Regions from separate parts of the Nonomuraea sp. NPDC048826 genome, predicted to be linked through region 3. Evidence: riboswitches for the same ligand, from Rfam matches in the RefSeq annotation. Region 3 holds a riboswitch; each other region holds the start of a gene.
What was found. Region 3 has a riboswitch for cyclic di-AMP ahead of ACGFI7_RS26105 (glycoside hydrolase family 25 protein). Riboswitches for the same ligand answer to the same signal wherever they lie in the genome.

Region 1: it holds a riboswitch for cyclic di-AMP, as region 3 does, so the genes downstream of both, ACGFI7_RS15155 (CHAP domain-containing protein) here and ACGFI7_RS26105 (glycoside hydrolase family 25 protein) in region 3, are expected to answer to the same signal.
Region 2: it holds a riboswitch for cyclic di-AMP, as region 3 does, so the genes downstream of both, ACGFI7_RS19950 (hypothetical protein) here and ACGFI7_RS26105 (glycoside hydrolase family 25 protein) in region 3, are expected to answer to the same signal.

The regions. Positions count from the first base shown of each region.
Region 1 covers NZ_JBICUQ010000004.1:139,407-142,644, reverse strand. Annotated here, with positions in the region: gene ACGFI7_RS15160 (YciI family protein) at 7-447, opposite strand; gene ACGFI7_RS15155 (CHAP domain-containing protein) at 537-1,373, opposite strand; cyclic di-AMP (ydaO/yuaA leader) riboswitch at 1,387-1,524, opposite strand; gene ACGFI7_RS15150 (Gfo/Idh/MocA family protein) at 1,639-2,595, opposite strand; gene ACGFI7_RS15145 (aldo/keto reductase) at 2,643-3,238, opposite strand, start outside.
Region 2 covers NZ_JBICUQ010000005.1:345,830-349,067, reverse strand. Annotated here, with positions in the region: gene ACGFI7_RS19955 (alpha/beta fold hydrolase) at 65-925, opposite strand; gene ACGFI7_RS19950 (hypothetical protein) at 964-1,797, opposite strand; cyclic di-AMP (ydaO/yuaA leader) riboswitch at 1,984-2,121, opposite strand; gene ACGFI7_RS19945 (DUF5302 domain-containing protein) at 2,278-2,478, opposite strand; partial or broken gene ACGFI7_RS19940 (rod shape-determining protein) at 2,638-2,769, shown strand.
Region 3 covers NZ_JBICUQ010000007.1:263,371-266,608, forward strand. Annotated here, with positions in the region: gene ACGFI7_RS26100 (bifunctional polysaccharide deacetylase/glycosyltransferase family 2 protein) at 1-1,275, shown strand, start outside; cyclic di-AMP (ydaO/yuaA leader) riboswitch at 1,531-1,665, shown strand; gene ACGFI7_RS26105 (glycoside hydrolase family 25 protein) at 1,676-2,458, shown strand; gene ACGFI7_RS26110 (hypothetical protein) at 2,483-2,869, opposite strand; gene ACGFI7_RS26115 (MerR family transcriptional regulator) at 2,940-3,238, shown strand, end outside.

The DNA of each region.
Region 1 (3,238 bases), on a different contig from region 3:
GGGACGTCAGGCGTCCGGGTGTTCGGCGCCCAGGGATTCGCGAAGGGCCGCGCTGCGCTGGGCGGTTTCGGGGCTGAGGGAGGACTCCGGCATGTCGGCCGTGCCGAAGACCTCCCAGAGCTCCAGGCCGACGCCCTCGCCGTCCTCGGGGACGGGGCAGCGCAGGGCCCATTCGACGGCTTCCTCGCGGGATTTGACCTGGATCAGCCAGAAGCCGGCGATGATCTCCTTGGTCTCCGCGAAGGGACCGTCGACGACCTTGGGCTTGCCGGGGCCGTAGACGATCCGGGCGGCGCGGGAGCTGGGGTGCAGCCCTTCCGCCGCCAGCAGCACCCCGGCCCTGACCAGCGATTCGTTGTAGGCCGTCATGTCGTCGACGAGCTGCCGGCTCGGCATGACGCCCGCTTCGGTCTCGACGCTGCCCTTACCGATGATCATGAATTTCATGGCGCGTTCTCCTCAGCATCCCGCTCTCATGGACGCGTCGAACGAGCGACGCCCGCATCGACACCTCAAGCGGGATTCTTCCGGAGAACTCAGGAGGCGTACTCCGGGTAGCCGTATCCGACAACCTGGTACTTGGGACGGATGCGCTCCTCGACCAGCCCGTTGCCGGTGTTGCCCTCGATCGTGGAGATGGTGCCGTCGTTGTTGTCCTGGACCACGAAGCCGACGTGCTGGATGGCTTCGATGCTCTTGCTGCCGTTCCAGGCGAAGAAGACCACGGCGCCCGGCCTGGCCTCGGTGCCCCAGCGGTTGTTGGCCGCGAACCACTTGGCGTGCGTCACCGTGTAGGCGTCCCAGCCGACCTGGGGGCGGGCGCCGGTCTGCTCGCCGACCCAGGAGACGAACATGGCGCACCAGGGGGCGTTCAGGTAGGCGGCGGGGTGGCCGCCGTCGCGGGCGATGGTCTCCAGGGCGCGCTGCGAGTTCGCGTACCACTCCTGGAACTTGGTGCCGCCGCCCTGCGCGTTCTCCCGCACCCCGATCTGGGCCCTGGCCAGGGCGAGCACCTCGGCGGCGGTGACGTTGATCTTGTCCTTCTCGGCGGGCTTCGCCTGCTGGGACGCGGCCTCCCCGGCCTGCTCGCTCTCCCCGGCCTGCTCGCTCCCCCCGGCCTGCTCGGCTTGCTCCGCCTGCTCGGCGTGCTCGGCCTGGTCGCTTTGCGCGGCCTCGTCGGTCTGCTCGGTCTCGTCGGTTCGCTCGGTCTGCTCGGTCCCGGACTGTGCCGTCAGCCGGAGGTCGTCGTGCCCCGGGTCGGCGTGAGCCGGGAGGGCGAAGCTCAGGGCGCAGGTGACGATGCCGGCGCCCAGGAGGGCGCGTAGGTGGTGCGGCTTCGGCTTGGGGGCACGGGCGAGACGATGCGTGACCATCGAGGGGATGTACTCCTTGCTTCCATGCCGCTTACCGGGTTAGCTGACGGGTTCGGGCGTGGAAGCTGCCCTACGGCGCGCGCGGCGCCGATTCACCCCGAGGGAAGTGGGTCCCCGGTTCCGCGCAAGGCGGATTCAGCGGTCGCAGGGCTGTCCTGCGAGACGATCGCGCTCAGAGCAACGAACGGACAAATCGGACGAAAGCCCTGAACGCGGAACAAGGTAATACAAAGGCAAGAAACTGACAAGCCCAGCAAAGCCGCAGCTAGCGAAGCTGCGCCTGCGCGTCGGCCAGCACCCGCATGATGGCAAGGCTTTCGTCAAGAGGCATGATCGCGCTCTCGGTACGGTTCTCCGCCAGGCAGTCCCTGACCTCGCGCAGCTCGTGCGCGTACCCGTTGTCGGCCGGATCGGCGAGCAGGTGCTCCTCCGGCTCCATGCCCGGCCCGCTGAGCACGACCCGCCGCGGAGCCCAGAACGGGGCGTCGAGGTCGGCCCGCATCCCGGTGCCGACGATGGAGGCGTCGTTGGCGTAGGTGCCGAGCAGCGAGCACTCCACCAGCGCCCGCCTGCCGTCCGGATAGCGCATCAGCCCGCCCGCCTCGGCGTCGACGCCGCTGGGCGCCAGCGAGCCGGTGATGTGCGTGCTCTCGGGTTGGCCGAGGAACAGCTGGGCCAGCCCCATCGGATAGATGCCCAGGTCGAGCAGGGCGCCGCCGCCCAGCTCGGGGGCCCAGAGCCGGTGCGCGGGATCGTACGGGAGCGTGAAGCCGAACGAGGCGCGCACCGAGCGGATCTCGCCGAACCGCTCGTCCTCGGTGAGCCTGCGGATCAGCGGATTGAACCGCATCCACATGGCCTCCATCAGGAAGATTCCGACCTCGCGGGCCAGCCGGACCATCCGCTCGGCGTCGGCCATGGTGGCCGCGAGCGGCTTCTCGCACAGCACGGCCTTGCCCGCCGCGATGGCCGCCTCGGCCACCTCCAGGTGCTGGGCGTGCGGGGTGGCGACGTAGACGGCGTCCACGGCCGGGTCGGCGCAGAGCTCGGCGTAGGAGCCGTGGGCGGACTCGGCGCCCAGCGTCGCGGCCAGCGCCTTGGCCCTGCCCAGATCGCGGGAGCCGACGGCGGCCACCCGCATGCCCGGCTCGGCGGCGATGACGGCCCCTACGGTCCTGGCGATGCCGCCGGTCGCCGCGATTCCCCACGCTAGATCTCGCACGCGGGAGATCGTACAGATTTATACGAGAAAGCGATATGTGTGCAGTTTCACCCTGTTGTCGCGGGATCTGCGCCCAGGCGGCGGCCGGCGTTCATCGCCCCGATCGCGGCCATGTCCTCGTGGTCCAGGATGAAGTCGAACACCTGGATGTTCTCCTTGATCCGCGCCGGGGTGACCGACTTCGGGATCACCACGTTGCCGATCTGGATGTGCCAGCGCAGCACGATCTGGGCCGGCGTGCGGCCGTGCTTCTCCGACAGCACCCCCAGCGCCGGGTCGTCCAGCAGGCCCCGGCCGGAGCCGAGCGGGCTCCACGCCTCGGTGAGGATGCCGTTCTTGTCGTGGAACTCGCGCATCTCCCGCTGCTGGAAGTACGGGTGCAGCTCGATCTGGTTGATGCAGGGGATGATGTCGGTCTCGTCCATGAGCCGGGTGAGCGTGCCGACCGTGAAGTTGGACACGCCGATCGCCCTGGCCCGGCCGTCGCGGTAGATCTTCTCCAGGCCGCGCCAGGCCTGGACGTACTGGTCGCGCCGCGGCGCCGGCCAGTGGATCAGGTAGAGATCGACGTAGTCCAGGCCGAGCCGGCTCAGGCTCTCGCCGAAGGCCTGCTCCACCCGGTCGTGGTCGCTGTTCCACAGTT
Region 2 (3,238 bases), on a different contig from region 3:
GGCCGGCCCTTTCGGGTTTCTTCGTCGTACGGTCCTTCCGAAGTTTTCCTCGTACGGCGGGATGTCACCTCGTCGGGCTGGGATGGCCGGCGGTCAGCTTGGTGACGGCCTCGACGATCTCCGGCCAGAGGGCACGGGGCAGATCGTGTCCCATACCGGGGAAGACCTTGAGCTCCGCGCCCGGGATCGCCGCCGCCGTGGCCTGCCCGCCCGCGAGCGGGATGAGCTGGTCGTCGGCGCCGTGGATGACCAGTGTGGGGATGTTGAGCCGGGAAAGGGCCTCGGTCCGCTCGGGGGAGTTGACGATCGCCGCGAGCTGCCGGGCCACGCCCGCCGGGTCGAAACACCGGTCGAACGCCAGCTTGGCCAGCCGCTCGACGCGCTCGCGGTCGAGTTCGTACCCCGGAGAGCCGATCACCGACTGCGTGGCCAGCGCCTGTGTGACCGCGCCTTCCCGGGTGGTCACCGGCTTGGCGAACAGGACCGCGCGGGCGGCCTCGGTGGGCGGGGCCACCGAGCCGCCGGGGGTGGACATGATCGAGGTCAGGGTGAGCACCCGCTCGGGATGCCGGATGGCGAGCGTCTGGGCGATCATCCCGCCCATCGAGGCGCCCACCAGGTGCGCGGCCGGCCAGCCGAGCGCGTCCAGCAGCCCGGCGACGTCCTCGGCCATGTCGTCCAGCAGGTACGCGGGCTTGCCCGGCTGAGGCACGCCCGCGTCGTGGAGGTGGGTGGACAGACCGGCGTCGCGGTTGTCGAACCTGACGACGTGGTGTCCCTGCTCGGCGAGTTGCTCGCAGAACTCGTCGTCCCAGTGAATGAGCTGGGCGCCCAGCCCCATGATCAACAGGAGCGGGCGCCCGTCAGGAGAGCCGAAGCTCTCGTACGCGATGTCGATGCCATGAGCCGATGCAGTCGAGGTCACGGCACCAGAATGACATTCTGATCAGGGTGACGCCAAGGTCAGCGGCGCACGAGCTTGCGGATGCGCTCGCGGCCCAGCACCAGGGCACCGCCGATGAGCACCGCGCCGCCGACCGCCGCGGCGCCGGCCACGTTGCTCTGCTCGGTGGCAGCGGCCGCCTGAGCAGCGCCGGAGGCGGCCTTCGACTCGGCCACCGGCGCGGCGGCGAGGGTCTTCTCGACCTTCTTCTCGACCTTCCGGGCCTCGTCCTTCGCGCCGCCGGCCAGGGTCTTCTCGTCCTTCTCGGCCTTCTTCTCCGCCTTGTCCTCGGCCAGCACCGGCGGGTTCGCCGGGTTGCGGTCGATGCGCTTCCAGGCGCCGGTGGAGAAGGCCACCGGGTGGTTCTTCAGGCCCACGCCGTCACCCCACTTGGTGATGACGTACTCGACCTCGATGTGGCCCTTGCCGCCATTGCCGTCCACCATCAGCGTGCGCGGGTTGAACCTGCCGCCGGTCAGGTCGGCGAAAGTCTTGGAGTCCAGGTCGAGCATGATGCCGTTGCTGGACGGGTTGCCCGGGCCGCGGTCACCGACGAAGAACGGCATCTTCTTGCCGTTGTAGACCACGTAACCCTCGGTCAGCAGGGGCCAGCTGGGGCTTGCCGCCAGGCCCTTCTGCATGGGCTTGCCACTGGCCGGCATGCCGGTGTCACCAGCGCGGCCGGAGCCGTCGTCCCAGAAGTAGGAGGCCGTGGTCTTGCCCTTGAGCAGGACCTTCTCCGTGCCCTTGTCGATGTCGGCGTGAGCGGCGGTACCGGCCCCGGCGCCGAAGGCGAGCGTGCCGGCGGCGGCGGCGATCACGGCGAAGGAGCGCATGCTGAAGCGAGCAGACATGAAAAGCAGAAGTCCTTTGTGAGGCAACAGTGAGAAAGCGCTCGCAACAAGGCGCAGCCGGGCATCAAGCCGTGCGGACGCTACGCGTGGAGCGCGAAAAGAAGATCAGGAATCAGCCGCTGCTCAATGGCGGCCGGTGACATCCCGCGATAGGGGGGAACTGACGCGGCGATCGATCACGAGAAGATGTCCTCTCCATCTCGCCTACCGGGTTAGCTGACGGGTTCGGGCGTGGAGATGCCCTACCGGCCGCGAAGGTCGGATTCACCCCAAGGAGATGGGTCCCCGGTTCCCGCGTGGTGCGGGATTCGGCGCCAGGCAGCCGCCTCTTCCTGGTGAAGAGTCAAGGTCACCGCCTGGTAACGCTCACCAATCTAGCGAGCAAACTGGACAAACGCAAAGGTAAGCCCATGATTCGGGCGAAGATCTACCTAGAAAAAGGGGGTACGGCATGCCGTACCCCCTTGAAACACCCGGCTTTCAGCCGCCGCTCTTGCGCCTGAAGGACCGCTTACCGGCAGCCGGACCGTGCGCTCCGTGGATCTTGGAATGGTCGGCGCCCCTACCACCCCCGCTGGTTCCCGCCTGCTGGCCGCGCTTGCGCTCCAGAGCCTCACGGAACTTGCGCTTCATCTCGTCCTCGGGAGTCTCGTCGACTTCCGGCTCTGGGGTTTCCGCCATGAGGACCTCCTGGTGTGCGTACGCCCCCAGCTTCCCATGCAGGCCCCCACTGCGCGAAACCAGGCATCATGCCGCGCGGCGCGCCGGGGGCTTGGTATTGGCTTGACCTGATCCTGGATACACCCCTGACATGCAGCTCGATCCCCCGGAGCGGCGGCAGTGAGCCCGCTCGGGTTCCTCGGCCGGGACCTCGCGATCGACCTCGGCACGGCCACCACGCAGATCTACGAACGAGGCCGGGGCATCGTCCTCAACGAACCCTCGGCAGCCGCACTCAAGCCCACCGGCGGCTTCCCCTTCGGCATCCCGGCCTTCGCAACGGGCACCAGACCCGGCACCTCGACGCACCGCCCCACCACCACCACCACCCATCCGAGCACCCCCGCCCGACGGAACGCACACCGAAACCCGCACCGGAACAGTCACTGGAACGCGGGCCCGGACACGTCCCCGGACGCGGCCGCACACCCGGGCACGCACGCGGACCTCATCGCGTACCTCGCCCCAGACCCGAGTTCGAACACCGCACATCCACCCGGGGACGCTCGCCGCCCACCCAGGGACGCAGGCCACCCGAAGCCAGAGCCACCGTTCACCGGGAGCCCGACCACGGACGCCCGGTTCGATGCTGCCCAGCGACCCACACCAGAGAGGCCGTCCCCCGCGGGCCCACCCCCGGATGTACGGTCACTGTCCCACGTCGCGAGCTACCCGACCGCGGACGCGTGGTTCTGCGCCCCCGGATACGCGCTCCCGAAGG
Region 3 (3,238 bases):
TCGGCGCACCGCCCGGCCGGGCAGTCGGAGCGGATCGCCGGCGCCGCGCTCGGCCTGGCGCAGCGGGGGGCGAACGCGTTCACGGCCGCGCTGTGGTGGGTGCTGCTCGCCACCGGGGTGCTGACGCTGGCCAGGCTGCTGCTCCTGGTGGTGCTGGCCCGGGTGCACGCCCGCCGCTCCCGGGGCGTCGGCCGCGACGGGTGGCAGGACCGGCCGCCCGGGGTGAGTGTGATCGTGCCCGCGTACAACGAGGAGGCGGGCATCGCGGCGACCGTGCGCTCGCTCGTGTCGACCGCCTACCCCGGCCCGGTGGAGGTGCTGGTGGTGGACGACGGGTCCACCGACCGCACCGCCGAGGCCGCCGCCGCGCCCCGGCTGCCGGGCGTACGGGTGATCAGGCAGGCCAACGGCGGCAAGGCGGCCGCGCTGAACACCGGCATCCGGCACGCCCGCCACGAGATCCTCGTCATGGTCGACGGCGACACGGTGTTCGAGCCCGGCACGATCGGGCATCTGGTGCGCCGGCTCGCCGATCCCCGGGTGGGCGCGGTGAGCGGCAACACCAAGGTGGGCAACCGGCGCGGGCTCATCGGCCGCTGGCAGCACATCGAGTACGTGATCGGCTTCAACCTGGACCGGCGCGCGTTCGAGCTGCTCGACTGCATGCCGACGGTGCCGGGGGCGGTGGGCGCGTTCCGGCGGGCCGCGCTGGTCGCGCTCGGCGGGGTGAGCACCGACACGCTGGCCGAGGACACGGACCTGACGATGGCGCTGTGCCGGGCGGGCTGGCGGGTGGTGTACGAGGAGCGCGCGCTGGCGTGGACGGAGGCGCCCGCGAGCCTGGGTCAGCTCTGGCGGCAGCGTTACCGCTGGTGCTACGGCACGATGCAGGCGATGTGGAAGCACCGCCGCGCCGTGGTCGAGCCCGGCCCGTTCGGCCGTCGCTGCCTGGGTTATCTGGCGCTGTTCCAGGTGCTGCTGCCGCTGCTGGCGCCGGTGGTCGACCTGATGGCCGTCTACCACTCGGTGGTCGGCGACCCGCTGCCCGCGGTGGCGGTGTGGGCGGGGTTCGTGCTGGTGCAGGCGGCGGCCGGCTGGTACGCGCTGCGCCTGGACGGGGAGCGGGTGGCGGCGCTGTGGGTGCTGCCGCTGCAGCAGTTCGTGTACCGGCAGCTCATGTATCTGGTGGTGTTCCAGTCAGTGGCGACGGCTCTGCTGGGGGTGCGGCTGGGCTGGCACACGGTGCGCAGGCAGGGCATCTTCGCGGCCCGCTGACAGGCCGCGAACCCGGCGGGACCGGGCGTGATAGGGCATGGGCGGCAGATTTTACTCAGACCCGCGCATCCCCATGCCCACAGGGGATCCAGCGTGCCCAACCCCCACCAAGCCAGGCAAAATCCGATATGTCATACTTGCAATATTTTTATCCACATATATACCTTTTGGGCATTCGCGGTGACTGCCACATCGTCGCCGCTTCGATTGACCGGACCGTGCGTTCGTCCTGACGGATCCCCCTCCCGCCAGGGCGGCGCACGGCCGCCGAGTCCGCGACACGCGGAGCCGGGGACCCACTTCTCTGGGGTGAATCGGACGCCAAAGTCCGTAGGGGACTTCCAACCCCGAACCCGTCAGCTAACCCGGTAGGCGGCATGGAAGCAAGGAGTCATCCCGTATGCCCAAGCCTCGGCTTGCCGCAGCTCTGCGGTACCGTCCCAGCAACCGCCTCGCCTACGCCGCCGCCGCCGCGCTGCTGGCCGGCACCACCGCCGTCGCCAGCGTGACCGGCACCGCCATCGCGGCCACGTCCGGCCACGCCGGCTACGCCGCCTCCCCCGTCGACCCGAACCCGGCCGCCGCCCCGCAGGGGGCCGCGACGCTCACGTACGGCCAGGACGTCTCCAACTACCAGCCGAACCACGACTGGGCGACGAGCCCGGCGGAGTTCGGCATCATCAAGGCCACCGAGGGCACGAGCTTCCGCGACCGGGCCTTCGCCCGGCACTGGCAGGAGCTCGACAAGAAGGGCATCGTACGCGGCGCGTACCACTACGGGCACCCGCGCAACAACCCGATCGCCGAGGCCGAGCACTTCCTGTCGGCCGTCGACTCCCAGCCCGGCAAGCCCGGTGACCTGCTGGTGCTCGACCTGGAGACGACCGACGGCCGGTCCGTCGCCGAGGTGAACGCCTGGGCCAAGGCCTGGCTGTCGCACGTCGAGAAGAAGACGGGGGTCAAGCCGATGTTCTACAGCGGCTGGCACTTCGCCGACACCTACGGCGCGGGGCTGGCGGAGTACCCGCTCTGGGTGGCCCACTACAGCAAGCCCCAGGGCCAGGTCACCCCGCCGGCCGACTGGAAGTCCTGGACCATCCACCAGTACTCCGACTCGCCCATCGACCAGAACGTCTCCGCGCTGACGCCCGACCAGCTCCGCGCCCTGGGCCGCCCGGTCTGACCCCCGCGGGCCACCCGGCGGGGGTCAGGACCCGTGGAACCGGAGTCCCCGGTCCTCCAGCCGCCGGCGCAGGCCGTCCGGGTCGGTCACGGAGGTCTCCGGCAGCAGGTAGAACTCCTCCAGGATCGCCCGGGCGGCCTCGTCGTCGGGCACGGCCGCGTCCCAGACGACCTCGTCCCCCGTCGCGGTGACCTCGAAGGAGAAGAACGCGCAGCACGCCTTCTCCCGGGCGGCGAGGTCCCGTACCCATTCCTCCAGCCCGTCCTCGGCGCGCAGCCGGAACCGGATGCCCTCCCCGGTCCGCTCCCTGCCGGTGAGCGCCCGGCCGAACAGCCGCCCGTACTCGGCGAGCCGCTCCTCGGGGGTGTCGCGGGCGGTGGTCATGTCGCACACGATCAGTGGATCGTCCATGATGTGCTCTCCTTCCGTCTCTCCCGGAGCGTAAAGTCTGGACTTAGGTCCAGAGTCAAGGGAGAGCGGCGTGAAGATCGGCGAGGTGGCCCGCGCGGCCGGGGTCAGCGTGGACACGGTCCGCTTCTACGAGCGCCGCGGCGTGCTGCCCGAGGCCGGGCGCAGGCCGTCGGGCTACCGCGAGTTCGACGAGTCCGCGGTCGCCAGGATCCGCGCGGCCAAGGCCCTGCGGGAGCTGGGCTTCACGCTGGACGAGGTGGCCGGGGCCCTGCGCTCCCACGACGCGGGCGGCGCGACGTGCGCGAGCGAGCGGTGGCGGCTGGAGGCGGTGGTGGGCCGCCTCGACGCCAAGATCGCCGAGCTGGCCCG